DNA from 3 places in the Ralstonia sp. PBBBR1 genome. Region 1 is predicted to be linked to each of the others. Evidence: predicted binding sites of a transcription regulator. Region 1 holds the regulator's gene; each other region holds the start of a gene.

What was found. Region 1 encodes FNR, which switches genes on or off when oxygen is low (the NO sensors DNR and NnrR bind a similar motif). Its sites were predicted from a motif close to TTGATNNNNATCAA; they were not measured.
Region 2: the regulator FNR is predicted to act here: its motif matches at 1,231-1,244, upstream of CFE42_RS14870 (universal stress protein).
Region 3: the regulator FNR is predicted to act here: its motif matches at 8,109-8,122, upstream of CFE42_RS22100 (oleate hydratase).

Annotation. Positions count from the first base shown of each region.
Region 1 covers NZ_NKIL01000002.1:466,640-476,344, forward strand. The annotation lists gene CFE42_RS02230 (pseudouridine synthase) at 1-1,110, opposite strand, end outside; gene scpB (SMC-Scp complex subunit ScpB) at 1,201-2,043, opposite strand; gene CFE42_RS02240 (sulfite exporter TauE/SafE family protein) at 2,531-3,274, opposite strand; gene fnr (fumarate/nitrate reduction transcriptional regulator Fnr) at 3,451-4,179, shown strand; gene CFE42_RS02250 (hypothetical protein) at 4,201-4,455, opposite strand; gene CFE42_RS02255 (FixH family protein) at 4,452-4,679, opposite strand; gene ccoG (cytochrome c oxidase accessory protein CcoG) at 4,706-6,169, opposite strand; gene ccoP (cytochrome-c oxidase, cbb3-type subunit III) at 6,166-7,089, opposite strand; gene CFE42_RS02270 (cbb3-type cytochrome oxidase subunit 3) at 7,102-7,284, opposite strand; gene ccoO (cytochrome-c oxidase, cbb3-type subunit II) at 7,288-7,989, opposite strand; gene ccoN (cytochrome-c oxidase, cbb3-type subunit I) at 8,000-9,457, opposite strand; gene ccoS (cbb3-type cytochrome oxidase assembly protein CcoS) at 9,553-9,705, opposite strand, start outside.
Region 2 covers NZ_NKIL01000007.1:291,003-300,707, reverse strand. The annotation lists gene CFE42_RS14885 (hypothetical protein) at 1-284, shown strand, start outside; gene CFE42_RS14880 (hypothetical protein) at 370-591, opposite strand; gene CFE42_RS14875 (thioesterase family protein) at 701-1,144, opposite strand; gene CFE42_RS14870 (universal stress protein) at 1,327-1,761, shown strand; gene CFE42_RS14865 (hypothetical protein) at 1,868-2,257, shown strand; gene CFE42_RS14860 (response regulator transcription factor) at 2,407-3,072, shown strand; gene CFE42_RS14855 (ATP-binding protein) at 3,048-4,388, shown strand; gene CFE42_RS14850 (DMT family transporter) at 4,412-5,275, opposite strand; gene CFE42_RS14845 (hypothetical protein) at 5,386-5,541, opposite strand; gene CFE42_RS14840 (hypothetical protein) at 5,637-5,921, opposite strand; gene CFE42_RS14835 (hypothetical protein) at 5,985-6,293, shown strand; partial or broken gene CFE42_RS14830 (LysR substrate-binding domain-containing protein) at 6,349-6,765, opposite strand; partial or broken gene CFE42_RS14825 (trans-aconitate methyltransferase) at 6,766-7,195, shown strand; gene CFE42_RS14820 (bifunctional allantoicase/(S)-ureidoglycine aminohydrolase) at 7,281-8,117, opposite strand; gene argC (N-acetyl-gamma-glutamyl-phosphate reductase) at 8,256-9,188, opposite strand; gene CFE42_RS14810 (LysR family transcriptional regulator) at 9,304-9,705, shown strand, end outside.
Region 3 covers NZ_NKIL01000015.1:63,551-73,255, reverse strand. The annotation lists gene CFE42_RS22145 (methionine adenosyltransferase) at 1-836, opposite strand, end outside; gene CFE42_RS22140 (LemA family protein) at 1,091-1,714, shown strand; gene CFE42_RS22135 (YgcG family protein) at 1,711-2,592, shown strand; gene CFE42_RS22130 (TPM domain-containing protein) at 2,592-3,092, shown strand; gene CFE42_RS22125 (hypothetical protein) at 3,144-3,620, shown strand; gene CFE42_RS22120 (hypothetical protein) at 3,777-4,025, opposite strand; gene ppk2 (polyphosphate kinase 2) at 4,374-5,234, shown strand; gene CFE42_RS22110 (VTT domain-containing protein) at 5,311-5,916, shown strand; gene ftsH (ATP-dependent zinc metalloprotease FtsH) at 6,029-7,969, opposite strand; gene CFE42_RS22100 (oleate hydratase) at 8,348-9,705, shown strand, end outside.

The DNA of each region.
Region 1 (9,705 bases):
CTGGAGCGAGATACCGTGCAACAGCTTCTGACGGTCAGTTTCGGCCAGCTCGCCCAGCGTACGCACCGCGTATTCACGCTCAACACCATAGCGCGGGTGCATGAACCGGTTGGCGATATCGCCGGAGGTCGTGAAAATCAGCAGGCCCTCGGTATTGAAGTCGAGGCGGCCGACGGCGACCCACTTGCCGGTCTTCATGCGCGGCAACGCGTCGAACACCGTCGGACGACCTTCCGGATCGGACTGGCTGACGATTTCACCCGACGGCTTGTGATACAGCAGCACGCGCGGCGGCTTGTTCGGCAACTTGCGCTGGATCAGCTTGCCGTTCACGCGCACCTGGTCGGTCGCGAGAATGCGTTGACCGATATGAGCCGGCAGGCCATTCACGGAGACGCGCCCTTGCAGGATCAGGTCTTCCATGTCGCGGCGAGAGCCAAGCCCGGCATCAGCCAGGATTTTGTGCAGTTTGGGAGCGTCGTCTTCGGAGGTCAGTTCGCGCGCCTTGGGAGGCTGCGATGCACCGCCGGTGTCAGCCTCGGAGTCGTACGCCCCGGAAATCACGTATTGGAAGACGTCTTCAGAGCCCTTGCCTCCCTTCAGCCCCTTGCCCCCGCGATTCTGGTTCGCGCCGCCTGCCTTGCCTTGCGGTTTGCCGTTGCGGTTCTGCGACTTGCCACGACCCCCGGTGTTCTTACCGCCAGCACCTTCCACACGGTCGTTGCGCTCGGCGCGCTCCAGCGGCTGACCTTCGCCTTGACGGCGGCGGTTCTTGCCGAAACGGCCGCGCGGGCCACGTCTCTCGCCCTGGTTTTCTGCTGGCGCCTGTTCGGCCGTCGCAGCACCTTCTGCAGCAACTACCACCGGCTCACCAGCCGCCTCTTTCGGCTTGCGCGCCCGTGGCGCGCGGGTCTTGCGCGGTTGCGCAGGCTGGCCGGCGTCTGCACCACCCGCATCTGCGGCTTCGCCCTCAGGGCGACCATCCTGCTGCTGGCGGCGCGAAGCCACGAGGTTGCGCAAGCCTCGGCGCAAACCCTTGCGGCGAGGGGTGGCCTCAGTCCCATCACCGCCGTCTTGTCGCGGCGGCTGAGCGTCGGCGTCGGCCGGCATACGTGTATCCATGGAATCTGGCTGGGTGCTCACAACGTCTTTCAAATCTAGGGGTTCAAGCCATCCGCCGACTGCACGGCGGGCATGGCGTTACGAATGTTCATTGGCGGGAGCTGCTGGCAACTCGACCGGTGTTTTGTGTTCAGGCCCTGACGCAACCTCGGTCGCACTCACCGCTTGCGCCTCGGTTTCCAGGGCCGGTTCCTCGCGCGGCGCGATCTCAGGCTGCGCCGGCGTTTCACCGGCGACCACAACGGAAGCCTCGGCAACCGGCGATCCGGCCGGTTCCTCCACCGAAGCCGCTGCGCTTTCCGCGCCCTCCGGCGCGTCGTTGACCAACGCTGTCAGCTCTTCCACCGCAATTGCGCCGCCCTCGAACTCAATGGCGCCCTGCTCCAGCAGGCTCGCCTGCGCCTGGGCGCGGGCATCCTCGAGCGGCGGCAGCTCGTCCAGCGAGCGCAAGCCAAGGTCATCGAGAAACTGCTTGGTCGTCGCATACAGCGCAGGGCGACCAGGCACGTCGCGATGACCGATGACTTCGATCCAGCCGCGGTCTTCAATCTGCTTGATGACCTGCGTGTTGACCGTAACACCGCGAATGTCTTCGATATCGCCGCGCGTGACCGGCTGGCGGTAAGCGATGATCGCAAGTGTCTCCATCACCGCGCGCGAGTACTTGGGTGGTTTTTCCGGGTGCAGGCGGTCGAGATACACACGCATCTCGGGGCGGCTCTGCAGGCGCCAGCCGGAGGCCAGTGCAACCAGTTCGACACCGCGATTCAGCCAGTCCTGGCGCAGCTCTTCGAGCAGCACACGAATGGTGTCTGCGGAAACATCTTCGTCGAACAGCTTGCGCAAGTCATTGACTCGCAACGGGTCCTGCGCGCAGATCAGCGCGGTTTCGAGGACGATCTTCGCCTCTTGGGTATTCATCGGGTTGAGCGGCTCGTCATTGCTCGCGCGCGGCCAGTCGCCGTCACGCTTGAGGTTTGTCGTCCCGCCGCGACGCTCGCGGCATTTCTGATTGCTATTGCCCGCCCGGGCCCGGCGCGCGAAGGCCAATTGATTCAATTGGGCCCTGCACCGAAACGCAGTGGCTATGCCCGCAAAGTAAGGGCCGGAGGAGCGAGTTGATCCGGTGCCGGTCAGGCACCACAAGGGCAATTTCTTCCGCCGCCATGTGGACGGATACTGCACCGGACGACTACCAAGAAGAACGGCAGTCCGCCCGAATCGACTGTCCAGGGTGACACTACCGCTGGAAGGCATCGCTTGGCGCCGCGCTTGGGATTGTTGATTTACGCGGGTGGCGAATCGAATTGCTATCGATTGTAGGGCAATTTCCAGCGGCGCCGCAACCGGGAAGATGATCTAGCCTCCCATCCAAGGCCGGATGGCGATTTACGCGTGCTTTAAACGCCTACAGCACCAGACAGAATCCGTGTGCGTTGAGCATCTCTGGCAGCCAGATCGCGTGCACCAGCCCCCATATCCCGAACCCCGCAATGGCGATGCCGGCCGCGCCACGCACCCACCGGCGGCGCGACAAGCCGCGCAGCCACCCAGCGAAGCCAGACATCATCAACAGGTTGGGCAGCGTACCCGCACCAAAGGCGAGCATGACCACAGCCCCGGAGGCAGCGTTGCCTGCCAGCAACGCCACAGCCAATGCGCCGTAGACCATGCCGCACGGCACCAGTCCCCAGGCCATACCCGTGATATAGCGGCGTAGCAACGGCGGCTGACGTTGCAGCGTGCCGCCCAGTGTGGCAGCCCCCCGAGACAGGCGGCCAGCGACGCGGCCGAGCAAGCGCTCAAGCCACACACTGCGCCACGCATCTCCGGCGGAGCGCACGAGCAGCAAAATCCCATAGGTGAGTAGCAATACACTGGCGAAGGCAAACAAGCCGCGTTGAATCGGCAGCCATTGCTGGCGCCAGAAGGTCGCGCCCATCGCACCCATGATTGCGCCAAGCAGCGCGTAGGTGGTCAGCCGGCCGGCATGCATGACGACCTGCTCGAACCATAGTCGGCGACGCGACACGACCCGTACCGCCACAGTTCCACGTTCGGCTGCAAGTGCGATCCCGCTGCACATCGCCAGACAATGCACACCGCCGAGCAATGCGATGAGGAAAACGCTCAGAAGCGCTGCAGCACTCATCTTTCTGACGCTCTTTTGATATGGACCAAGGTTTTTGTTTTACTGTTGCGAACTAAGCGTAATTGACGCGTTTTGCCGCATCGGAAATGTCCGAGGACAAGAAGGTCGCCGTTATAATAAGCTGAGCTGCACCACAAGAATTACTCATTTCACTTTCCCGAAACTCGCCCCCGCCCGTGCTCACTCGAATCGCACTTACCGACCAAGCCTCGCGTTGCTCCACCTGTGTACTCGGGCAAATCTGCCTGCCGGTGGGAATGAACTCGGACGACGTGCGCAAGATGGACGATTTGGTCGGCGAGCGCATCCGCATTAAGAAGGGGCAATCGCTCTATTCGCTCGGGGAGCCGCTGGAAGCGGTTTACGGCATTCGTTTCGGTACGCTCAAAACCCATCTGACGCTCGAAGACGGCCGGCACCAGATCACGGGGTTTCACCTGCCAGGCGAAATCGTCGGGCTCGATGGCATTGGCGATATGCGCCATGTGTCGGATGCCACCGCGCTCGAAGATACCGAAGTCTGCGTGGTGCGCTACGACGAGTTGCAACACCTTTCGCGTCGGCTGCCTTCGCTGCAGCATCAGTTCCTGCGCATCATGAGCAAGGAGATCTCGCAGGATCATCTGATGCTGCTCACGCTCGGTTCCATGCGTGCGGAGGAGCGTCTGGCAGCGTTCCTGCTCAACCTCTCGAAGCGTTCAGCCCAGCGGGGTTATTCGTCAACCGAATTTGTGCTGCGCATGAGCCGCGAAGAACTCGGCAGCTATCTGGGCCTCAAGCTCGAAACCGTCAGCCGCCTGTTCTCGCGCTTTGCCGAAGCGGGTCTCATCCAGATCCGCCAACGCCACGTCAAACTAATCGACCTGGCCGGCCTGCGCCAGGTCATGAGCGGTCAAGCCGCTTGAGGCTCCTTCCATGGCGCCCGCTCACACGAGCGGGTGTTCATGCGCTTCCAGTTTGCCGATGCCCGGGGACACGTAGAGCGTCAGCGCGCTCGACAATCCGCACAGCAACCAGAACACAAAGAACGATACCGTGTAGACCGCCTGGGCCGACACGGTGATCTGTTCGCCGAAGAAACGCAGGTCGGCGGGGTCCACCACTGCAAAGACCACCAGTTCAGCCAACGCGGCCGACAGAAATGCCGGCCACAGAATCCACATCAGCAGTCGACGCTTCATCGGGCCTCCGCGTGAATACCATGTGCCGGCGCGACGGCCGTCTTTTCAACGACCAAACCGTGGCGCACGACGTTGTCGTGAATAACGGCGTCGGGATGCGTCATCGCCAGCCAGATGGTGACGCCGCAGCCGATCATGGCAACAAACGGCCCAGCCATCAGGAGCCACGGCCAAGGCTCGCGCCACCAGGGACGGGCCTGCGCGGAAGATTGCGTTGCGTGCATCGTTGCCTCCTGTTGGGGATGCCGCATCAGCGCGGCACGATGAAGCTCGACGGTTCGCGCAGTACGAGGCTGGCGCTACCGCTGTCTGCGTGGATGACGAAACGGATTTTGTGCGAGCCGGGGGCGGCATCATCGGCCGGCCGGCGTACGCGCACTGGCAGCAGTCGGTTGGCCGCCGGTGGCAGCTCCAGTGTGGTCGACTCGCCACGACCGCCCTGCACATCCAGTTCCGGCATGCCCTCTGCTGTGATGGTCACGCGCATGGGGAGCTCGGACGCGTTCATCAACTGCAGGCGGTAAACGTTCTCGATCTTGCCCCCGTCCACTTCACGCGCCAGTGCACCACGATCACGAATCACGTCAACCTTGAGCGGCTGACGCATGGCCAATGCCACGATGAAGCCGGTGATGAGCACAAGCATGATCCCGGTATAGATCAGCACGCGCGGACGCAGCAGATGTCGCCGGGCGTCCTTCGGGCTGAGCCGATCGCGCATTGCGCGTTCGGACGTATAGCGGATCAGACCGCGCGGGTAGCGCATCTTGTCCATGACCTGATCGCAGGCATCAATGCAGGCGCCGCAACCAATGCATTCGTATTGCAGCCCTTGGCGGATGTCGATGCCGGTCGGGCACACCTGTACACAGATGCTGCAGTCGACGCAGGAACCCAGACCTTGCGCTTCGAAATCGGCGTTGCGCGAACGACTGCCGCGCGGCTCGCCGCGCAGGGTGTCATAAGTCACGACGTAGGTATCGGGATCGACCATCACGCTCTGGAAACGAGCGTAGGGACACATGTAGCGGCACACCTGCTCGCGCATGAAACCAGCGTTGCCCCATGTCGCGAATGCGTAGAAGAGCATCCAGAAAGTCTGCCAAGGGCCGAGCGACAGCGTCCAGGTCTCCATGCCCAGATCGCGGATCGGCGTGAAGAAGCCCACGAAGGTGAAGCCCGTCCACAACGCGATCAGCACCCAGGCCGAATGCTTGGTGACCTTGAGACGCAGCTTGCGCAGGCTCCAACGCTCACCGTCGAGCCGGATGCGGGCAAAGCGGTCGCCTTCGACATGGCGCTCGATCCACATGAAGATTTCGGTGTAGACCGTCTGCGGGCAGGCATAGCCGCAAAAGAGCCGGCCCGCCACCGCCGTGAACAGGAACAGCGCCAGCGCCGATAGCACCAGCAGCACTGCCAGATAGATGACATCCTGCGGCCACAACACGAGGCCAAAGAGGTAGAACTTGCGAGCGCCCAGGTCGAACAGCACTGCTTGGCGACCATTCCACTGAAACCACGGCAAGCCATAAAAGATGGCTTGCGTGGCCAACACCAGCCAGACGCGCCAACGCGCAAAGGCGCCTGTTACGGCGCGCGGATAGATCTTGCGCCGGACCTCATAGAGCATCTGCTCGGTCGGTGCGTCCTCGGCGCCCGCCGCCGCAGTGGCGGGCGTCATCGGGCGCCAGGCTGGTTCTTTGTCGCTCATTGCGCGTGACTCGTGTTGCTGTTCGACAGACCCCAGACATAGGCCGCCAGCATGCGGATTTTCTCCGGCGAGAGCAGGTTCTCGTGTGCCGGCATCGTGTTGTCACGGCCTTTGAGGATGGTCTCGACGATGGTCGCTTCCGAACTGCCGTACAGCCAGACGCGGTCGGTCAGGTTGGGGGCGCCGAGCGCCTGATTGCCCTTGCCGGTTGCCATGTGGCAGGCCGCGCAAACCGACTTGAACGTCGGTTCACCGCGCGCTGCCTTGATCGGGTCGTAAGCCAGGCCCGACAGCGAGCGCACGTAGTTGGCCACGTTGACAGCCTGATTGCCGTCCACCACCGCTACCAGCGATGGCATGACTCCGTGACGCCCCTTGGTGATCGTGGTCAGGATCGTCTCAGGCTCGCCGCCGTACAGCCAGTCGTTGTCGGTCAGGTTCGGGAAGCCCTTTGAGCCGCCCGCGTCAGAGCCGTGGCACTGCGCGCAGTTGTTCAGGAACAGGCGCTGGCCGATCTCATGGGCCTGAGGATCTGCGGCGATTTGCTTGATATCCATGCCGGCATAGCGTTCATAGACCGGGCGAACCTGTGCATCGGCCGCAGCACGCTGCGAGGCCAATTCGCCGCGTGTCGAGAAACCGAGCACGCCACCGTATGAACCCAACCCGGGGTAGAGGATCAGGTACCCCAACGCAAAGATGCACGACAGCAGGAACATCCACATCCACCAGCGTGGCAGCGGGTTGTTCAGTTCGCGCAGGTCGCCGTCCCACACATGGCCGGTGTCCTCGCCCGCGCTATGACCGGGCGCAATCTGAATGCGCCGCTGCGAAAACAGCAACCAGACACACCACACGATGCCGACAAGGGCGATCGCAGCGATGTAATACCCCCAGAACTCCGAAATGAAGTCGCTCATGATTCTGTGTCCTTATTGATGCGGGCGCGACGCGTCTGCGCGCGCACCGGCGACCTCGGCCTCATCGGGCAGCAGGAACGGCAGCATGGCCGATTCCGTATTTGCAGCGCGGCGATGCGCGGAGAATGCCCACCAGGTAATGCAGACGAACAGCACGAGAAAGACGGCAGTCGCAATTGCACTCAGCATGGCCATGGCTTACTCCTTGGCAGCAACAGTGGCAGGCGCAGCAGGCGGAGCAGGCGGAGCAGGCGGAGCGACAGCCACGTCCCGGACGTTACGCAACTCAACGCCAAGGCCTTGCAGATAAGCGACCACGGCGTCTTCTTCCGTTTTGCCTGCGAGTTGCTCGCGCGCACCAGCGATCTGGGCATCCGTGTAAGGCACACCCAGCTGACGCAGGACGTGCATCTTCTTTTCGATGTCGCTGTTGTCCAGCGGCGTCTTCGAGAGCCACGCATACGACGGCATGTTCGACTCGGGCACCACCTCACGCGGATCGCGCAAGTGGATGCGATGCCAGTCATCGGAGTAGCGTTGTCCCACGCGCGCCAGATCCGGGCCCGTACGCTTGGAACCCCACAGGAACGGGTGATCGAACACCGACTCGCCGGCCAGCGAGTAGTGGCCATAGCGCTCGGTCTCGGCGCGCAGCGTACGCACTTGCTGCGAGTGGCAGCCGACACAGCCTTCGCGAATGTAGATGTCGCGCCCCGCCAGCCGCAGCGGCGAATACGGGGCGACGCCCTTGACCGGTTCAGTGGTCGAATGCTGGAAGAAGAGCGGCAAAATCTGCACCAGGCCCGCAATGCTGACGACGACGAGCGTCATCACAATCAGCAAGCCGATGTTCTTTTCCAGCGTCTCGTGCGAGAAAAACTTGTTGGATTGGTTGCTCATGTTCCCCTCCTCACTGAGCCGCGACCATCGGGGTCTGGGCCGATTGAGGAATCTGTGCATCGATCGCCTTGCTGCCCTGGATGGTCTTGAACACGTTGAATGCCATCAGCAGCATGCCGCCCAGGAAGCACAGGCCACCAGCCAAGCGAATCAGGTAGAACGGGTACGTTGCCTTGACCGCCTCGACAAAGCTGTAGGTCAGCGTGCCGTCAGCCTCGGTGGCGCGCCACATCAGGCCCTGCATCACGCCGGCGACCCACATGGCGGCGATATAGAGGACAACGCCGATGGTCGCCACCCAGAAGTGCACCTCGATCAGTCGCGTGCTGTACATCTTCTGCTGGCCGAACAGGCGCGGGATCATGTAGTACATCGAACCGATAGTGATCATCGCCACCCAGCCCAGGGCGCCGGAGTGCACGTGGCCGATTGTCCAGTCGGTGTAGTGCGACAGCGCATTCACGGTCTTGATGGACATCATCGAGCCCTCGAACGTCGCCATGCCATAGAACGACAGCGCCACGACCAGGAACTTCAGGATCGGATCGGTGCGCAGCTTGTGCCAGGCACCCGACAGGGTCATGATCCCGTTGATCATGCCGCCCCACGACGGCGCCAGCAGGATCAGCGAAAACACCATGCCGAGCGACTGGGCCCAGTCGGGCAGCGCCGTGTACTGCAGGTGGTGCGGACCCGCCCACATGTAGGTGAAGTTCAGCGCCCAGAAGTGCACGATCGACAGGCGATACGAATAGATCGGGCGCTCGGCCTGCTTCGGCACGAAGTAATACATCATGCCCAGGAAGCTGGTGGTCAGGAAGAAGCCCACTGCATTGTGGCCATACCACCATTGCACCATCGCATCCTGCACGCCGGCATAAGCCGAGTATGACTTCCACATCGACACGGGCAACTCAGCGTTGTTGACGATATGCAGCAGCGCGATCGTGATGATGTAAGCGCCGAAGAACCAGTTGGCCACGTAGATGTGCCGGGTCTTGCGCTTGATGATGGTGCCGAAGAAGACGATCGCGTAGACCACCCACACCACGGTGATCAGGATGTCGATCGGCCATTCCAGCTCAGCGTATTCCTTCGAGCTTGTGTAGCCCAGCGGCAGGGTGATGGCGGCAGCCACGATCACTGCCTGCCAGCCCCAGAACGTGAAGGCGGCAAGCTTGTCGGAAAGCAGGCGCACCTGGCAGGTACGCTGCACGATGTAGTAGGACGTTGCAAACAGCGCGCTGCCGCCAAACGCAAAGATGACGGCATTCGTGTGCAGAGGACGCAGCCGGCCGTAGGACAGCCAGGGCACCCCGAAATTCAGTTGCGGCCAGATCAACTGGGCCGCGATCAGCGCACCGACCGCCATACCGACGATGCCCCAGACGATCGTCATGATCGAGAACTGGCGTACCACGCGATAGTTGAAGGTCTGGGTGTGCTGCAACGCGCTGGACGATTCCATGCTTGCTCCCCACGATAATTGGTGTGATGTGGTCATGTTAAGAACCGGGCCGCCAAAGAGTCTTGACGTGCATCAAGGCAACCCCGGCAATGTGGTCAGGCAGTTCCGTCCCGCGACACTGCGTCGCGTGCAGGGGTATCGGGGTCCAGCAGAATCGATTCAGCAGGCGCTCTCAGATCGTCGTACTGCCCTGAGCCGACGGCCCACCAAAGCGCACCGACGATCGCCACGACGAGCATCAGCGACAA
Region 2 (9,705 bases), on a different contig from region 1:
TGTATATGGCGATTGCGACCCGCGATGTTCAGACGTACACAGAACTCAAGAAGGGCCAACCTCAATCTGTCGGCATGATTGCTCAATGGCAACGTTGTGCAATTGGCGGTGCTTCATGCGGAAAACAACCAAGGCAGGCACACATGCTATGCAAGAGCGGAGAGGTTTTCGTCAATGAAACCGACTGGAAATACTTCTCCCTGATTCCAAAAGAGAATGTCTTTGGAGCAATTCCCTTGAAATCAATGAAGCTATGCGCTCCAGACAATTGGGTTGAACCATAAGGCCGCAGCGGGCTCATCGGTTCGATAAAACAAAAACCCCGCCAACCGGCGGGGTCCCCCAAATCCTTTTGAGCCTGCAAGCCAATCAAGCCTGCGGCGCGGCCCCATCTTGCGGAGCCGCCTCGGCGCTTTCGGCCTTGGCTTCCTCCTTCTTTTCGATCATCTCTTCCAGCGCGCCCGCGCCCTTGAAACCGGCGACGGCGGCGACGGCCTTGGTCAGCAGGCCGGCATCCGGATCGACTTTCTCGGCGGCTTCAACCGCGGCGACGGCGCCGGCGATCTTGCCCACTTCATCCAACAGTCCCATGGTCACCTCCGCGTGATTGAACGGGAGAGCCATCTTCCCACCGGCAAGGGGCGCAAGTGCAAGCAAAGTTAAAAATTTTCTGCGGGCGTTCGTTTGCGTACAGCGCGCGTCACTCCGCTTCAGCGCCGGCGGGGGTGGCGGTAAGCGCAGCCAAACGCTGGCGGGCGCTGTCGGTAATGGGGCTTGATTGGCGCGTGGCAACGTCGATCTGCACGATCACCGATTGCGATGTCGCGGCGCATTCGCCATTCTGGAAGATGGCCTGCTCGAGCTTGACCGAGCTGCGGCCCACGCTCGCCACGCGCGTGCCGATCTGCACGGAGCCGGGCCAGAGGATTTCGTTGCGGAAGTCGAGCACGAGCTGCGCGATGACGAACTCGCAGCCGGGCGCCGCCAGCGGGTTGTCGGGCGAGAAGAGCATCTCTACGCGGCCCGTTTCCAGGTACGTGGCGAAGACGGCGTTGTTGATGTGGCCCTGGCGGTCGGTGTCGCCGTAGCGGAGCTTGTCGGTCGACTGCAGCGGGTAATCGGAAAGGGATGGCGTGGTTGTCATGTGGGGCGCGGCGTCTGGGTCAACTTGCGCATTTTGCCTGCCTTCCTGTGCAAGCGCTGACAGCGTAATCGCACCGGGTGCTTCCGTTGACTCGTATCAACGCGCCGCTTTCAGCAGCGCTTACCGTGGAAACAGATACCAGCCGCGCACGGGCGCGGCGGCACACACGGCAAGGAGGCCACATGAAAACCCTGGTACTGGCAACGGACGGATCGAACTACTCCGATGCGGCCGCCCGCTGCATTGCCGACAAGACGCTCTTCGGCAGCGACGTGACGGTGCACGTCGTGCATTGCATGCCGGACCTCTCCGGCGACATCAAATCGCTCGTCGGCAAGGCAGAGGTTGACGCGTGGTACGCGGAGGAAAGCACCGGCGCCATGGCCTCGGTCTGCGCGATCCTGGGTGCGGCTGGCGTGCCGTTCGAGCGGCACGCACTCGTGGGCTTTCCACCGGAGCGCATCGTGCATCACGCGCAAGGTGCGGGAGCGGCGGCCATCGTCATGGGCTCGCATGGTCGGGGCGTGTTCGTCGAGGCGCTGATGGGCTCGGTGGCAGGCCGGGTGCTCGCCCATGCTGAATGCCCGGTGGTGCTCGTGAAGGCGCCCAAGGCTTGACGGCGGCGGGGCGGTCGCAGCTACGCTCCGCTGCGCGCACCCCCACAGCCCGACGCGGCATGGTTTAGGATGAAGGCACCTTTTTCTTCACATCCTGGGGGACCCCATGTCGCATCGCCGCCGTCTTGCACTCGCCTTCGCGGGCGCTGCACTGTTTGCTGCTGCCACGCCGTCGTTTGCCTATTTCCGCAACGTGCTGGCCAGCACCATCATCGGCTCGATGAGCCCGACGGAGTTGAAGTCGTTCACCAAGGCCATCGGCGATGTGCTGAGGAGCACCGCCGACAACACGCCCGCACAATGGACGTCTGCGGCGACGGGCAAGCAGCCCGCCATCGACGCGACCATTACGCCGCTGGAGTCGAAGACCGACGCCGGCCAATCGTGCCGACGCCTGCAGAGCGAACTCGCGCGCGGCAGCAGCAAAGAGCAGTGGACCGCGTGGCTGTGCAAACAGCCAAGCGGGGAATGGAAGTTGCGGCAGCTGGCGCAGTAAGGCATCGGCCACCGGGCGGCTATGGCTCGTCTAAGTCTGCCTCGGCAGACTGGTGCGGAATCTTCCTCCATCGCTCTGGAGAATCCGCCGAGTTGGCAGGCCCGGGGCGCGGTGCGCTGCAATCGGTCTGACCGTTCACCCGACACTGAATGCGAGTCCTCCTAGTTGAAGACGACCCGATGATTGGCGCGGCCGTGGAAGCCGCGCTGCAGGACGCCGCCTACGCGGTGGACTGGGTGCGTAACGGCCAGACCGCGTTGGATGTGGCCGCGCACCAACACTACGACCTGCTGCTGCTCGATCTCGGCCTGCCCGGAAAGGACGGCCATGCAGTGCTCGGCAGCCTGCGCGCCCGCGACAATCCTGTCCCGGTGCTGATCCTGACCGCGCGCGATGCGGTGGATGAGCGCGTACGCGGTCTCGACGGCGGCGCCGATGACTACATCCTCAAGCCCTTCGAGATGGTTGAACTGCTCGCCCGCATGCGCGCCGTCCTGCGCCGCAAGGGTGGGGCAGCGAGCCCCGTGCTCACCAATGGCGTGCTGACGCTCGATCCCGCCGCGCACGAAGCGCGCATGGGCGATGCCGAGCCGGTACGCCTGTCCGCGCGCGAGTTTGCATTGCTGCAGGCGCTCATGCTGCGGCCGGGCGCCATCCTTTCGCGCACGGAGCTGGAAGAGCGCATCTACGGCTGGGGCCACGAGGTAGCGAGCAACGCGGTCGAATTCCTCATCCACGCACTGCGCAAAAAGCTCGGCGCGCAGGCCATCAAGAACGTCAGGGGAGTGGGATGGATGGTGCCGAGGGGCCAATGACAGCAGCCACATCTGCGGCTGCATCCGTGCAGCAGCGGCTATCGGTGTGGCTGTCGGTGATCATCGTGGCGGTGGCGGTGCTGGCCGGCGGCTTTGCGTTTGCCTCGGCTTTCCGCGAAGCGTATGAATTGCAGGACGACGTCTTACGCCAGGTCGGGGCGATGTTCGCCCCCGGCCACCTGCCCGCACCAGGCGAGGCGGCCGACGCGCCCAAGGTCTCGGACACGGAGGCGCGCGTGATCGTGCAGGTGTTGCCGCCGGCCGGCGCGGTGCCTGCGGCCAGCCCGCCCGTGCTGACCGACGGCATGCAGACCGCACGCCTGGGCAAACGCGACTACCGCGTGTGGGTCCGCACGCTCGCCAACGGCCAGCGCATCGCTGTGGCGCAGGAAACCGCCGTGCGAGACGAAACCGCCCGCGACAGCGCGCTGCGCACGTTGATGCCGTTCCTGATACTTGTGCCGATCCTGCTGCTGGCCGTCGCCCACGTGTTGCGCAAGATGTTCGCGCCCATCAAGCGGCTCGCGCATGAGGTGGACCAACGCGACGAGCGCCAACTGCACGCCATCGCGCCCGAAGCCGTGCCCGACGAGGTGCGCCCGTTCGTGGTGGCGATCAACCGCCTGCTCGCGCGCGTGCAACAGTCCATGGACGCCCAGCACCGCTTTGTCGCTGATGCCGCGCACGAACTGCGCACGCCCCTCTCCGCACTGTCGCTGCAGGCCGAGCGGCTCGGGCAGGCCGCGATGTCGCCCGACGCGCAGGCGCGGCTTGGCACGCTGCGCCAGGGCATCGAGCGTAGCCGCGGGCTGCTCGAACAACTCCTCACCCTGGCGCGCGCGCAAGAGGCCACCGGCGTGCCAACGGGCACCGTCTCCGTCCAGAGCGTGTTCCGCAGCGTGCTGGAAGACCTCATGCCGCTTGCCGACGCCAAGCAGCTCGACATGGGCGTCACCACCGAAGCCGATGCGCGCGTGCATGCCAACGAGCTCGATCTCTTCGTCGTGGTGCGCAACCTCGTGGACAACGCCATCCGCTACACACCGGAAGGCGGTCGCATCGACCTGTCGGTGGCCATTGACGCGGAGGTTGTGTCGATTGCCGTGCAGGACACCGGCCCCGGCATCCCCATCGACGAACGCGCACGCGTGTTCGACCCGTTCTATCGCGTGCTCGGCAACGAGGCGACCGGCTCGGGGCTCGGGTTGTCGATCGTGAGTACGGTGGTGCGGCGACTCGGCGGGGAAGTGGAACTCGGCGAGGCGGATGATCGTGCCAGCGGGTTGCGGGTGACGGTGCGGTTGCCAGCCGCCTAATGCAATGGCAACCGCACACCGCTCTACCGCCGCACCCGGAATACCACCGCCAACCCCAGCAGAATCATCGCCATCCCCGCCACTGCAACGGGCGCAAGGCGATGCCCCAGCACAAGATCATCCAGCAGCGCCGTGACAACCGGCACGAGGTAGAACAAGCTCGTCACGTTGACGAGGTTGCCGTGCTGCATGAGCCGGTAGAACAGCAACTGCGCACCCACCGACATCACCACGCCCATCCACAACAAGGCAGCGATGCCGGGCAGGATGGGCGTGAACGCCAGCGATTGCGCGGGATGCGCGATGGCAAACCCCATGCACAGCACGAGACTCACCGCGTTCTGCAGCGGCAGCGTATCGATGGGCGACTGGTTCAGCCGCTTCTGGCCGATGGCGCCCAGCGTCATGCTGAGGAGCGCGGCAAACGCATAGCCGAAGCCGGCCATTGGCACTTGGCGCGCGTCGGCCCCACCCACTACAAGCGAGAGGCCGCCCAGCGCGAGCACGAGGCCGGCCATCCGCCGTGCAGACCACGTGCGCTCGGTCACCAGCAGCGTGAGCAGCGGCTGCACGCCGAGCACCGTGGCCAGCAGCCCGGGCGTGAGGCCGGAGTCGAGCGCGAGAAGATAGCAAATCGAATAGCCGCCGGTCAGCAATGCACCGGTGGCGGCTACCTTCAGCCGTGATCCCGGCGCCGCCCACCACTGCCCGCGCCGGAGGCGGAGGCCCGCCAGCACCAAAGACGCGAGCGCAAAGCGCCCAACCAGAAACGCGAACGCCGGGACATGCTGCACCCCGATCTCCGCAAAGATTGCACCGCTGCTCCACAGCAGCACGAATAGAACCGTCGCGCCGGAGCCTGCCAGCGCGGCTTGCATGGAACGCATACCACTCACCTGTCGAATAGAGATGTCGGGTTCCGGCGCGCAGGCAGGCGCCTGCCTCGGGCGTGTGCCCGAGCCTGGTTCAGGTCAACCGGAAACGAAGCGGCTGGGAGTCAGCCGAGCGCGGGCAGATGTGGCGGCGGCGGTGCGCCGATCACGTCGTAGCCCGACGAGACGACAGGAGGAGGGAGGGGCCCGGGCTGCACGCACACGTCATCCACGCGAGCGCGATGGCCGGCAGCGAGGAGGGTGGCGTGAAGTCGTGACATGAAGACGAGGGTCTCTGGGAATCGGTGAAGCGGCACGGCCGATGGCGTTGCGGCAGCCTAGCGGGATCGGCCGCACGGCGCAAGAGGCCCGGCGCTCACGACTGCAGATACGACTTGATCACCTGCATCACTGCATCGGGATCTTCCTGGCGCTGCGCCTCGGCAGGTTCCTTTATCACGTGATCGCTCAGGTGGCCCTCGATGACCGCCGCCATCAGCCCGTTGACCGCACCAACGTCCACGCGTTTTTCGCAAGGCTGCATCCATTGCCGCGTGGCCTGCGTATCTGCAGGTACAGGCTGGTGCGGCAATTTTTTTCGTCGATGCAGTGTCAGGTTTGCATGTGCACCGCGACCAACCTGTGGGATCCGAGCGGCCACGCTCCGCCAGCGATCCAATGGATGCCGCCTCCGGCGGCACGTTCACTGTACGAGGAGTTCACCATGCATACCCGCCGCATTACTCTGGCCTTGCTCGCCACGCTTTCCGCTTCTGCCGCACTGTTCATCGCGCAACCGGCTGCCGCCGCGCAGGCCAAGTTCGATCCGTATACGCAAGGCGCCGTCGACAAGACGGACCCGTTCACGCAAGGTGCGGATCGCCAGGCCGACACCTATGGCTATCTGTCGTGGAAGTACGATCGCTTCGATCCGTATGCGCAAGGCGCGGATCGGCAAGCCAGCGCACACGATGTGCTGGCATGGCGCGGCGATACGAGCTACCCCGGCGGCAACGACGGCTCGCGTGCGTGAATGGCCGCGGTTGCATGAGCGGGGCGCTGGACGACACGCCCCCTCTGCGCCAGCATCAGACCGCCGGCGTTGCCCCCTCGGCGATGCGGTCGTATAGGGCACGCGCCGCAGGCGACAGCTGCGCCGCCTTGCGCGTGACGAGCACCAGCGTGCGCGACACTTCCGGCTCGACCAGTTCGACTGTGCGGATCATCGGGTACGCGCTCTTCTGAAGCGCGAGCCGCGGCACCACCGCCGCGCCCAACCCTTCCGCCACCAACCCGAGCGCCGTTGAGCTGCGCTGCACTTCGTAGAACGAATGCAGCATCACGCCGCTCGCCTTGAGCGCGCCATCGAGCAGGCTGCGGTTGCCGCTGACCTCGCCGGCAAAGATGAGCGGGTGGGGCTGCAAGGCTTGTCACCGGATGCGGCGCCGCTTGGCCAGCGAATGATCGTCGCGGCAGACGAGGACATACGGATCGTTCGTCAGCGGCCGAAGCTGATCGGCAAGCTGGCGGCGGGTGGCCACCTGGCTGTGCAGATGCCGGACAACCTTGACGAACCGGCGCACCGCCTGATGCGCGAAGTGGCCGCTGAGGGGCCGTGGGCCGGCAAGCTCAAGGGTGTAGAGCGCACGGAGCGCTTCGATGCGCGCCGCTATTACGCGCTGCTCGCGCCGCTGCGCGCGCGTGGACGTGTGGCGCACCACGTACATGCATCCGCTGCAAGGCGGCGTCGATGCGGTGGTCGAATGGTTCAAGGGCAGCGCGCTGCGGCCATTCCTCGCAGCGCTGAGCGAGGACGAGCGCCCCGTATTCCTGACGCGCTATCGCGACATGATTGCCCGGGCCTATCCCGCACTCGACGAAGGCACGGTGCTGCTGCCGTTTCCGCGCCTGTTCATCGTGGCGACGCGCAAGTAGGCCCAATCTCAGAATCAAAAGCGACAGCCATGAAAAAGCCCGACGGCAAACCACCGGCGGGCTTTTTATCTGACACATGCGACGCTTAACGCGACGGGTTCAACGTCAGGTTCATGTGACGGTTCACATCCTTGTACAGCAGGTAACGGAAGCGGCCAGGGCCACCCGAATAGCAGGCCTGCGGGCAGAACGCGCGCAGCCACATGAAGTCGCCGGCTTCCACTTCGACCCAGTCCTGATTGAGGCGATAGACTGCCTTGCCTTCGAGCACATACAGGCCGTGTTCCATCACGTGGGTTTCGGCAAACGGGATCACGCCGCCCGGCTCGAACGTGACGATGTTGACGTGCATGTCGTGGCGCATATCGCTCATGTCGACAAAGCGTGTCGTCACCCATGCGCCGTTGGTGCCCGGCATCGGGATCGGCTCGACGTCCTGTTCGTTGGTCACGAAGGCTTCCGGCAGGGGAATGCCCTCGACGACCTGGTAGTGCTTGCGGATCCAGTGGAAGCGCACCGCAGCATCGCTGACGTTATGTAGCGTCCAGTCAACGCCCGGCGGAATGAAGGCGTAGCCGCCCGGCGTGAGCGTGTACTTCTTGCCCTGCAGCGTCAGCTCCGCTTCGCCTTCCACGACGAACAGCACGGCTTCGGCGTTCTTGTCTTGCTCGGGCTTGTCGCTGCCGCCGCCCGGGTTCACTTCAACGATGTACTGCGAGAAGGTCTCGGCAAAGCCCGAGAGCGGGCGGGCGATCACCCACAGGCGCGTCTGGGTCCAGAACGGCAGCCAGCTTGTGACGATGTCGCGCATCACCCCCTTGGGGATCACCGCATATGCCTCGGTGAACATCGCGCGATCGGTCAGCAGATCCGTCTGCGGCGGATGGCCGCCATGCGGCGCGTAATACGTGGTCTTAGACATGTTGCATTCAGGCAATGGGTTGGTCCGGCCCCGAGCGCAAACAGCAACAGGCGGTTCGTACGCGGGCGGCGTTGACGATAGCGAAGTCGCCCACAATCGACCAATTAAATGTTGCGATGACTTCCATTCGATTTGCCACTACCGCGCCAGCATCAGATCAAGGTTCTGAACCGCTGCGCCGGATGCGCCCTTGCCGAGGTTGTCGAACACCGCCGTGAGCAAGACCTGGCCGTGGTCGTTGGCGAACACGCCCAGCCGCATATCGTTTGTGCCGTTGAGCGCCTGCGGGTCGAGATGCGGCACGGCGGACGGCGCCTGCAGCGGCATCACCTCCACATGCTGCGCGCTGGCGTAGTGGTCAGCCAGACATGCGTGCAGCGCGGTCGCGTCAACGCCGGCGTTGAGCAGACGCAGTTCCAGCGGCACCGTCAGCACAATGCCCTGGCGATACGCGCCGTAGGCCGGGACGAACATCGGCCGCTGCCTGAGCCCGGCGTGCAGTTGGATCTCCGGCGTGTGCTTGTGCGCCAAACCCAGCCCGTACACCTGGAACGGCAGCGCGTTTGCTGCCTCCTGCCCCTCGTAGGTTTCCACTGCGCCACGGCCACCGCCCGAATAGCCGGATACGGCATGAATGCTGATCGGGTAATCCGCCGGCACGAGGCCCGCCTGCACGAGCGGACGCAGCAGCCCGATCGCGCCGGTCGGGTAGCAGCCCGGGTTGGTCACGCGCGACGCTGCCGCAACGCGATCGGCCTGCCCCTCGCTCATCTCCGGAAAGCCGTACACCCAGCCCGGCGTGGTGCGATGCGCGGAGCTGGCGTCGATCACGCGCACGCCCGGGTTGACGACGGCCGCGACTGCCTCGCGCGCGGCCGCATCGGGCAAGCACAGGATGGCAATATCGCAGGCGTTGATCGCCTCGGCACGGCGTTGCCCGTCTTTGCGGGCGTCGGCGGGAAGCGTCAGCAGTTTCAGGGCCTGCCGCTCGACACGGCCGCGCAGCCGCTCGTGAATCTGCAGGCCGGTGGTGCCTTGGTCGCCGTCGATGAAGACGAGGGGCGTGGACATGGCGGGGCGCTCCCAGGGAAAGAAGTTGGTGATGAATGCGAGCCCCCATCTTCGAGCGCGACCTAGAATATGAAAAGTTGAATTTCCCAACCCTCACATTCAGCTTTTCTGAATCATGCGAGAGATCAGCCTGGACCGCCTGCGCACCCTCGTCGAAGTCGCAGGCCGCGGATCGTTTGCCGACGCGGCGCAGGCCCTGCATCTGGCAGCGCCCACCGTGAGCCTGCATATCGCCGAGCTGGAAGATCGCGTGGGCGCGCAACTTCTGTCACGCAAGCGCGGGCAGGTGCAGCCCACCGCCATTGGCGAGGTGATGGTGGAGCGCGCGCGCAAGCTGCTCGCCGATGCCGAGCAGGCGCTGGACGACATCCAACGCCAGGTGCAGGGACTGAGCGGGCGCGTACGGCTGGGCGCATCCACCGGCGCCATCGCGCATCTGCTGCCGCAGGCGCTGGAGGTGCTCCGGCAAGACCACCCTGGCATCGACGTGCAGGTGGCAGTGCTCACTTCGCAGGAA
Region 3 (9,705 bases), on a different contig from region 1:
CGGCCGACCTCGCCATCGTCGCCGTGCTCCGCACTTAACCCGGTCACGGTCAGGTAAATTCCGCTCTCGTCAAGCGTAGCTGGGTCATCCAGGGTGTTGATCCCGATATGGCACGCCGTCGGCAGACACCCAGCCAGGTACGCTGCCAATCGGCCCTTGAGTGTGAAATAGTCTTCAATACTTCCCACGTCTCGGTCGACGAGTGCGAGCGCCACGGTAAGGCCGAAGTGCGCGCCCAGCCGGTGCCCCATGATCTTAAAATCCGCCCCAGCCGCATCAAAGGCGCTGCGAAATTCGTTGGAGCGCAGGACGCGCGCAGCGCAAAGGACCGTGTCTTCGAGTCGGGAGCGGGGTGCGTACCCGACGCCGAAGGAGGTGTCGTTGGCCAGCGGAAGCGCCGCCTGCTGGATAACACGCTGAAGATTCGGCGCCGAAGGCCTCAAAACAAGCTCGATGCCGATGTCATTGCCTGCCTTTCCCAAGGTTGCCACCAGGTATTCGCGGATGGATTGCTCGACGAGTGACGTGGCCGAAGCCGACGGCAACTCGGTCACGGGGCCGCAGACGATCAGCCGCGCGGGACGCAGAACTTTGCCGCCGCCGAACCGTGGCTGGCTGATGCCTCCGATTAACAGCGCCTTATCCAGGTTGAAGTGCTGAATCGCTCCGTATGCTTGCAGATAGGCTCGGGATAGGGCGCAGGCTGCCGCCTCGACGGCGCCATCGCACAGGCTGTCCGGATGGCCGAAGCCCTTGTGCTCGGCAATTTCGGTTTGTGTGGCTTCCAGCGTCGACGTGGTCGAGATGGAGAGTGCAATTTCGCCGACAGTCCGCATGATAAGACGCTCCTGCCCAAATCCGATTGGGTCATTCTATTCACTGGCAGTCCAGTTTGGTATTAAGACCGTCCCCTCGGGGGTCGCGATTGTGGGCCTTGAGCGACATCAACAAATTCGCCGCCCGAGTGACTAGCATGGAAACAGGACACCCGGAGCGGCATGGGCTCTTGTGTGGCAGGAACGGCATGGTTGGCCCATGCGCGGTGTTCCCATGCCTCCGGGGCTAAGAATCTCGAAAATGGAGGTGTCTGATGCGAGCAGCATGGTCAGTCGTTGTTGCGGTAATTTTGGCAATCAGCCTCTCGGGGTGCGGCTATAACACCATTCAAGCGCAGGATGAACAGGTCAAGGCAGGCTGGTCTGAAGTCGTGAACCAATACCAGCGGCGCGCCGACCTGGTACCGAACCTGGTCAACACGGTCAAGGGTTACGCAAGTCATGAGAAAGAGGTGTTGACGGAGGTGACTGAGGCTCGCGCGCGTGTCGGCGCCATCCAAGCCTCGCCTGCGTTGCTCAATGATCCGCAGGCGTTTGCCCGATTCCAGTCGGCGCAGCAGCAGTTGACCGGATCGCTGTCCCGACTCCTTGCCGTGTCGGAGAACTACCCGCAGTTGAAGGCAGATGCTGGGTTTCGCGATCTGCAAGCACAGCTTGAGGGGACCGAGAACCGGATCACCATTGCACGAAATCGGTACATCCAATCGGTACAGAGCTACAACGTGACCGTGCGCTCATTTCCATCGAATCTGACCGCGAAGGCCTTCGGCTATCAGGAGAAGCCCAATTTCACCGTTGCCAACGAGACGGCCATTGCCAAGCCGCCCCAGGTGGAATTCGGTTCGCCGTCCGCCAGTGCGCCGGGGAGCTCCAAGTGAACCTCCTCAAAATCGCGCGTGGCTTGCTTGTGGCAGCGGCTGCGCTCGTCTCTTTTGGGGCGGTTGCCGAAGTTGCCGTGCCACCCTTGACGGCGCGGGTGACTGACCAGACCGGCACACTCACGCCTGGGCAACTAGCAGAGCTAGAACAGACGCTGCAAGCCTTCGAAAACAAAAAGGGCGTGCAGATCGCTGTACTGATCGTGCCCAGCACACTGCCCGAAGCCATCGAACAGTATTCGCTGCGCGTGGTCGAGCAATGGAAGTTGGGGCGAAAGCGCGTCGACGACGGCGCACTGCTGATCATCGCTAAAGACGACCGCACACTTCGCATTGAAGTCGGGTACGGGTTGGAAGGTGTCCTAACCGATGCGACAAGCAAGCGCATCATTAGCGAAGTCATCTCGCCGCGGTTCAAGACTGGCGATTTTTATGGCGGCGTGAAAGACGGTGTTCAGAGTATGCAAGCCGTGATTGAGGGTGAAGCACTGCCGCCCCCCTCACGGTCGACGCGCGACGGAGGCGTATCCGTTCGGTCCTATATGCCTGTCATTCTGGTGTTGACGTTGGTGTTTGGCGGCGCGCTGCGAGACTTCCTTGGCCGTTTTCCGGGGGCGGTTGCAGCGGGCGGCGCCGTCGCCCTAGTCGCTTGGTTGCTTTCGGGCGCCATTTTTGTCGCGTTTACGGCGGGAGTGATCGCGCTCATCTATACGCTATTGGGTCCGGGCATGGTTGGGCACGGAGGCTCTTGGTCTACAGGCTCACGCTCGGGCCGCGGGGGATTCGGCGGTGGCAGCGGCGGTTTCGGCGGTGGCAGCGGCGGTTTCGGTGGAGGCGGCGGTGGTTTCGGTGGTGGTGGTGCCTCGGGAAAATGGTGATGGAAAACATCAAGCGAATTCTTTCCCATCTACTGACGACGCACTGGCGCGTCAGGCGAGCGTTCCCGCGCAAGGCGATGCGGGCCATCGGGCAAGCGATCGCTCAAAGCGAGTCGTCCCATGTCGGGCATCTGTGCTTTGCCGTGGAAGGCGCGTTGAGCTTCTCTGCGCTATGGAAGGGGGTGACGGCGCGGGAACGGGCTCTTGAAGTCTTTTCGCAACTGCGTGTGTGGGACACAGAGCAGAACAACGGCGTCCTGATTTATCTATTGCTGGCGGACCGCAGTGTCGAGATCGTTGCCGACCGTGGCATTCACGCGCGGGTTGGTGCTCAAGGATGGCAGGCGATCTGCAGCCAGATGGAAGCCGCGTGTCGGCGCGCCGAATATGAGCGCGGTGTGATCGACGGGATACGATCCATCACGCTGCGCCTGACGCAGCATTTCCCGGCGCGCGACCGGCGCGAGCAGAGGTTGCCCGGCAAGCCGGTCATCCTGTGAAGACGCAGAAATCTCTGTTTGATATTTGCGAAGTCGCGGTAGGAGGTGAATATGTTGTCTCTGCGCTCATTTGTTCCCTACGCTGCGGTGATTTGTGTCTTGGCGCTGCCGTCGGTGGAAACGCTCGCGCAAGCGCGGCTCGAACGTGAGGGCGTCGTCCTCTACTGGGGGTTGATTCCCGCCGCCATCGCCTCGGAAAGGCTCGACTTGGAGGAGTCGCATGGCGCACCTTCACCGGGAGGCGGCCGCCCTCACCACTTGCTAGTGGCGTTGTTTCGTGCCGACGGCTCCCGTATCACAGATGCCGTGGTGCGTGCGCAACTCAAGGAAGTCGGGATCGTTGATTCGCCGCCGAAGTATCTGACGCCCATGGTTATCAACGGCCAGGTTTCCTACGGCCAGGTGTTCACCTCGGTGCTGAGTGGGCGCGTGTATTTCCGCGTACTGGTGAAACTTGTTGACCGAACGAATGACATCGAATATCGGATTTCGGTCTCGCCTCCGCACATCGGCGGAAGTGAACCTTGATACCGGATGGAGCATGGCCGATACTGTGCCGACCAATGCATCTCGGCGGATTCGCCAAGCCTGTAAGACGATGATTGGACGTCGAAAAGGTCAGCAGCGACCAAGACCTGTCAACTCAGGTTGAGGGCCATGATCGCGTAGACATTTCGTAATGCCTCAACTCGACGAGCCACCGGTGGCCGGATAGCGCGTGTCGCCCGTCCATGCGCCGTCCGAGTAGATCTCAAACTTTCCAGCCTTGGCGCCATCAGTGTACGGATCGCGCGCGTCAGCAGCCCGCGCCCCGTCGGTGTAGACGTCGCGCTGAGCGAGGGCCCCGTTGCTGGAGGTTGCTGCGCTGGAAATGTTCGCGCCGAGAGAAATCAGCGCGGCTGCGATCAAGACGGTCTTCTTGGTGTGGTTCATTGCATTCTCCTGAAGTGGTTGGACTCAAAGGACTTGCTATGGGAGCCACTATAAGAATCCGCCCCTGACCGAGCGATGACGACCACATTACGAGAGCGTCATTCGGGCAAAGGATCGCGCAATAGTCGCGCTGATCCATGTCCTCCTGAATTCGACCATACATCGGAGGGCGCTTGACTCACATCAACCGCGCAAAATTGGCAGGTGCTTAAGCTTGTTCACCCGTTCGTAGGTTCAAAATGTGGTTGTCTGCCCATTTGAGCGTTTCGTAACAACGAAACCGCCATACGGCTGATGACGCTCTGGAGCGTTACTCCCGTTTCCATAGCCAACGCCGGAGGTGCGCATATGGCAAAAGGCAAGTCGAAGAAAAAGACCACTTCATCGGACGCCGAACACGTAACTGGCTTATCGTCCAGCCAGGCGCGAGTCGATGCTGCCAAAGGAGTCCAGGGTCGCGAGGACTACGAGGCGCAACTGCACCTGCTGCAAATTGAATTGGTCAAGCTTCAACGGCATTTCATCGGGTGTGGTGACCGCATCCTTGTCCTGCTGGAGGGGCGGGATGCGGCAGGCAAAGACGGCAGCATCAAACGCATTATCGAATTTCTCAGCCCCCGCGAGACGAGGGTGGTAGCGCTGGGTAAGCCGTCAGATCGCGAGCGCACCGGCTGGTATTTCCAGCGCTACGTGCCCCATCTTCCTCTCGCCGAAGAGTTTGTCCTCTTCAACCGCAGCTGGTACAACCGGGCAGGCGTTGAGAGCGTGATGGGCTTCTGCACTGCTGAGCAGTATGACGAGTTCATGTACTCCGTGCCCCACTTCGAGGAAATGCTCGTCAATTCCGGTATCAAGCTGCTTAAGTACTACCTCGACATCAGCAAAGCCGAGCAAGCTCGCCGACTTGCCGAGCGGCGCCGCGATCCGCTCAAGCAGTGGAAGACGAGCCCGGTCGACGCCGTGGCGTTGAAGCATTGGGATGCCTATACGACGGCACGCAACGCCATGCTGATGCATACGCACACGGCTGCCGCGCCATGGCACATCGTGCTCGCCGACGACAAGCGCACGGCCAGGCTCAACTTGATTCGTCACATCCTGTCGCGGCTGCACTACGCGGGCAAGAAGAACAAGCTGGTCGCTCCCGATCCTGAGGTCGTGTTCGAATTTTCGAAGGAGTGCCTCGATGCGAAACGTCTCGCATCCTGATGCTATCCAGCAGACGCAATCGATAAGGAGGAGACGCTTGAAGGTCGTCTGCGTGAGCGATGAAGGCAACTGAGCAATGCTACGCCTGAGCCTGCAGTCCGGTCTGCTCCGTGCCCTAACCCGGCGGGCCGACTCGCGCGCGTTCCCACTGGTGGTTGCCGGGGCAGCACTGGCGGCGGAACTGTCGATGTCGGTTCCATTTGCCAGCCTGCTGATGGCCGCAGTCCTGTTGGCGCCGCGCCGCTGGGTGTCCATCGCGACTTTGGCCAGCCTGGGGGCCGCTGTTGGCGCTCTCGTGCTGTACCTCGTCTTTCATCACCTGGGGTGGAACCGGTTGTTCGCTGCCTACCCGGACGTGGTGCGATCCACCGCGTGGCGTGATGCGACCCACTGGCTCGAACACTACGGCGTCGTATCGCTTTCGGTCATTGCCGCATTACCGGTGCCTCTCACCCCCGCTCTCATGTTTGCGGCGATCTCGCGACTTCCGGTCGCAGAGGTCATCGCCGCACTGTGGCTCGGCAAGTTGGCGAAATACCATGTTTACGCCTGGCTCGCCTCGCGATTTCCGGATCGGCTTGTGCGCCACGGCCGGCGCCATGTCGATACGTTGCGGGCAGTGCTCGGCAACGGCACGAAGGCTGACGGTGGCACAACCCCCACGCGGGGAGGGCGTCGGTAGCTCAATACACCATCGGGGCGCCTGTCTCACGTGGTGAACGCATTGATTGCCGGCAGCCGGCCGCGCTTTGGCGTGGTTGCGTTCTTGGCATGCCATGGCATCAATCTTCGCTCTATGTGCCTTGCGTTTTTTGGTCCGGTTTCCCCGTTGCAGTTGACTCCTCGATATTCGCGACGGGCTTGGGCGGAGGCATTGGCGTCACCTTCGCTGACAAAAACATGTCCAGGTCTTGGCGGTCAACCACTTCCTTCTCGAGAAGTAATTGGGCCAGAGCATCGAGCTTGGTCCGCTGTCCTTCCAGCGTCGCTTGTACGCGATGACTTGCTTCTGCCAATAGCTTACGGACTTCAGCATCAATCATCTGTGCGGTGCTCTCGCTGTATTCATTGCGTTCGCGCTGCATTAGCCCCGTCCCAGCAAAGAGCGGGTTCGGCATATTCTCGTACGTGGCCAGGCCCAGCTGGTCGCTCATGCCAAACTGGGTAATCATCTGCCGAGCCATGTCGGTTGCGCGCTGCAGGTCGTTCTGTGCGCCCGTGGATACGTCGCCGAAAATGAGCTGTTCCGCAATACGGCCACCGAGCAAGACATCGAGCCGGTCAAGCAGTTCGCTGCGCTTGAGCAGGTAGCGGTCCTCGGTTGGGGTCTGTTGCGTGTAACCCAACGCCGCAACGCCCCGCGGAATGATGGAAACTTTGGAGACACGGTCAGCCAGCGGCCGATGCTCCGCGACGATGGCATGTCCTGCCTCGTGGAATGCGATAGTTTCCTTCTCCTTCGGATTCATCACGCGGTTCTTTTTTTCCAGGCCGCCGACGATCCGGTCAAGCGCCTCGTCGAAATCTGCCATCTCGACCATTTGCTTGCTCTTGCGCGCGGCAAGGAGCGCGGCTTCGTTAACCAAGTTGGCAAGATCGGCACCTGCGAACCCCGGGGTCCGTCCGGCGAGTTTAGTCAGGTCGACCTCAGGAGCGAGGACAACGCCCTTGACGTGAACTTTGAGAATCTGCTCCCGTCCCTTGAGGTCAGGCCGGTCCAGTGCGACGTGGCGGTCAAAGCGACCGGGGCGAAGCAGGGCGGGGTCCAGTATCTCGGGTCGGTTTGTGGCGGCCATGATGATGACGCCTTTGTTGCTATCAAAACCGTCCATCTCGACCAGAAGCTGGTTCAGTGTTTGTTCGCGCTCCTCGTTGCCGCCGACCGCATTCAGTGCTCGCGTCTTTCCGAGTGCGTCAAGCTCATCAATGAAGATGATGCAGGGGGCTTTGGTTTCGGCTTGCTTAAAGAGATCGCGGACCCGTGCTGCACCCACACCAACGAACATCTCGACGAAGTCGGAGCCGCTCATGCTGAAGAATGGCACGCCGGCTTCGCCTGCCACGGCCTTTGCCAATAAGGTCTTGCCAGTGCCCGGGGCCCCAACCAGCAGCACGCCCTTGGGAATTTTTCCGCCCAGGCGCTGGTACCGCTGAGGATCTTTCAGGAAGCTAACAATCTCCGACAGCTCCTCCTTGGCTTCGTCGATTCCAGCCACGTCGGCAAAAGTCACGCCGGTCTCCTTTTGCATGTAGACCTTTGCCTTGCTCTTGCCAATTTCCATCATGCTGCCGGCGGCGCCGCCCACGCGCTTGATGAGAAAGCTCCAGATACCGAAAAAGATGACGGCCGGCACAACCCACGAGAGGATCGTGCTCAGCCATTTGTTGTCGGGCTGCCCGACGAAGCGCACCTTTGCCGCTTCGAGCTCCTGCACCAGCTCAGGATCGGCCACTCGAAGCGTGGAGAAGGCGTGGTCGCCCTTTGCCTCTCGGCGGATTTCCTCGATCTGCTGCTTGGCAAGGAGATTGTCGATACCTTCTGTCGAGAAGGTTCCGCTGATAGCCTGCTCACCAATAGCCACGTCCTTGAGCTTGCCAGCCTTCAGTAGGACCTTGAAATCGCTGTATGGGATCGTCTCGACATGCCCCGACACGAAGAGCGTCTGGATTGCAAGCATGGCCAGTATGGTCACGAGCACGTACCAGAGGGAGAACTGTTGCTGTCGCGGTTCCATGGGATTCTTCTCCAAGTCGACCTTATTGAAAGTGAGTCTGGTCTCCAATGCTGGGAAGGTTGGTGGGCGGCCTGGGTAGGCGCCGGACAACCGCGCATTGGTATGCGTTCCCAGTATTGACGCTTGGAAATCGCCGAGGTTGACCTTCATCAACCCGCGACATTGGGGCCGCGCGCGCGGGCGCAAGCGCCGTGGCTTCTCCATGGTTGTGCCCAGCCGATAGGGGATGTGTCGCGGAAAGCAAACATGACAAATCCATTACGGCGGCATGAGACTCAACAGCAACTTGCGCTGGCGCAAAGTATCGATCGCATACCCACCTAAAGTATTCCCAAGTCGCGTTGCTCATTGAGCATCCACACAGAATCAGAGGATTCCATGGCTGAGGTAACGAAGAACGAGCACCGTAGCGCATACCTGGTTGGCAGCGGCATTGCGTCATTGTCGGCTGCCGTGCTGCTGATTCGCGACGCAGGCTTCAAGGGGGAGAACATCCACATCTTGGAGGAACAGCAGGTGGCCGGTGGTGCGCTCGATGGCTCCGGTGATCCGCACAAAGGCTATGTAACTCGGGGCGGTCGCATGTTCACCGAAGAGACTTATGTCTGTCTGTGGAACGTGCTCGACAGCATTCCGTCGCTGGATGATCCGAAAATCAGTGTCAAGCAGCAGGCCTGGGCCTTCAACGCCGAATGGCGCTCGGATTCACACGCCCGGCTGATCGACGGGCAACGCCGTATCCTCGACGCTGCCGATCTGGGTTTCAACCTCCATGACCGGTTGGAGATCATGCGATTGCTGGCCACGCCAGAAGGGCTGCTGCATACGCTTCGCATTGAGGACTGTTTCTCGCCGCACTTCTTCGAGACCAACTTCTGGGCCATGTGGCGTACGACCTTCGCCTTCCAGAACTGGCACAGCGCGATCGAACTCAAACGCTATATGTTGCGCTTCTTGCAGGAGTTCCCGCGTATCCACACGTTGGCCGGCGTACGGCGCACGCCGCTGAACCAGTATGACGCGATCGTGCGGCCGATGGAGCAATGGCTGAAACAGCAGGGTGTGGTGTTCGAATATGGCACAAAGGTGGAGGATGTCGACTTTGTTGAAACCGGTGACGGCCGGCGAATTGGACTGCTGCGCGTGGTGCGCGGCGGACAGCCGATGGCCTATGACGTGCGGCAAGAGGATCTGGTGCTCATCACCATCGGCTCGATGACCGCCGACGCGTCTTATGGGGACGACCACCATGCACCGGAACTGGTGCGCGACAAACGCGATGGCGCCTGGACTCTGTGGGAGACCATGGCCCGTAAGGAACCTGGGCTCGGGCGGCCGAATGCGTTCTGTGGCAACGTCGACGAAAGCAAGTGGGAGTCGTTCACCTTGACGATGCGCAGCCCGGCGCTTGTGCACCGGATTGAGACCTTTACCGGCAATGCGCCAGGCACCGGCGGTCTGATGACGTTCAAGGATTCGAGTTGGCTGATGTCGATCGTCGTGCCTCACGCGCCGCACTTCGCCGGACAGCCGAAAGACATGTACACCCTGTGGGGCTACGGGCTCTTCGTGGACAACAAGGGCGATTACATCGACAAGACGATGGCCCAGGCAACCGGCCAGGAAATCCTCACCGAGCTGCTGCACCATTTGCATTGCGAGGACATTCTTGACGAGGTCTGTCGTACCACCACTGTGATCCCGGTGATGATGCCGTACATCACCAGCGAATTTGA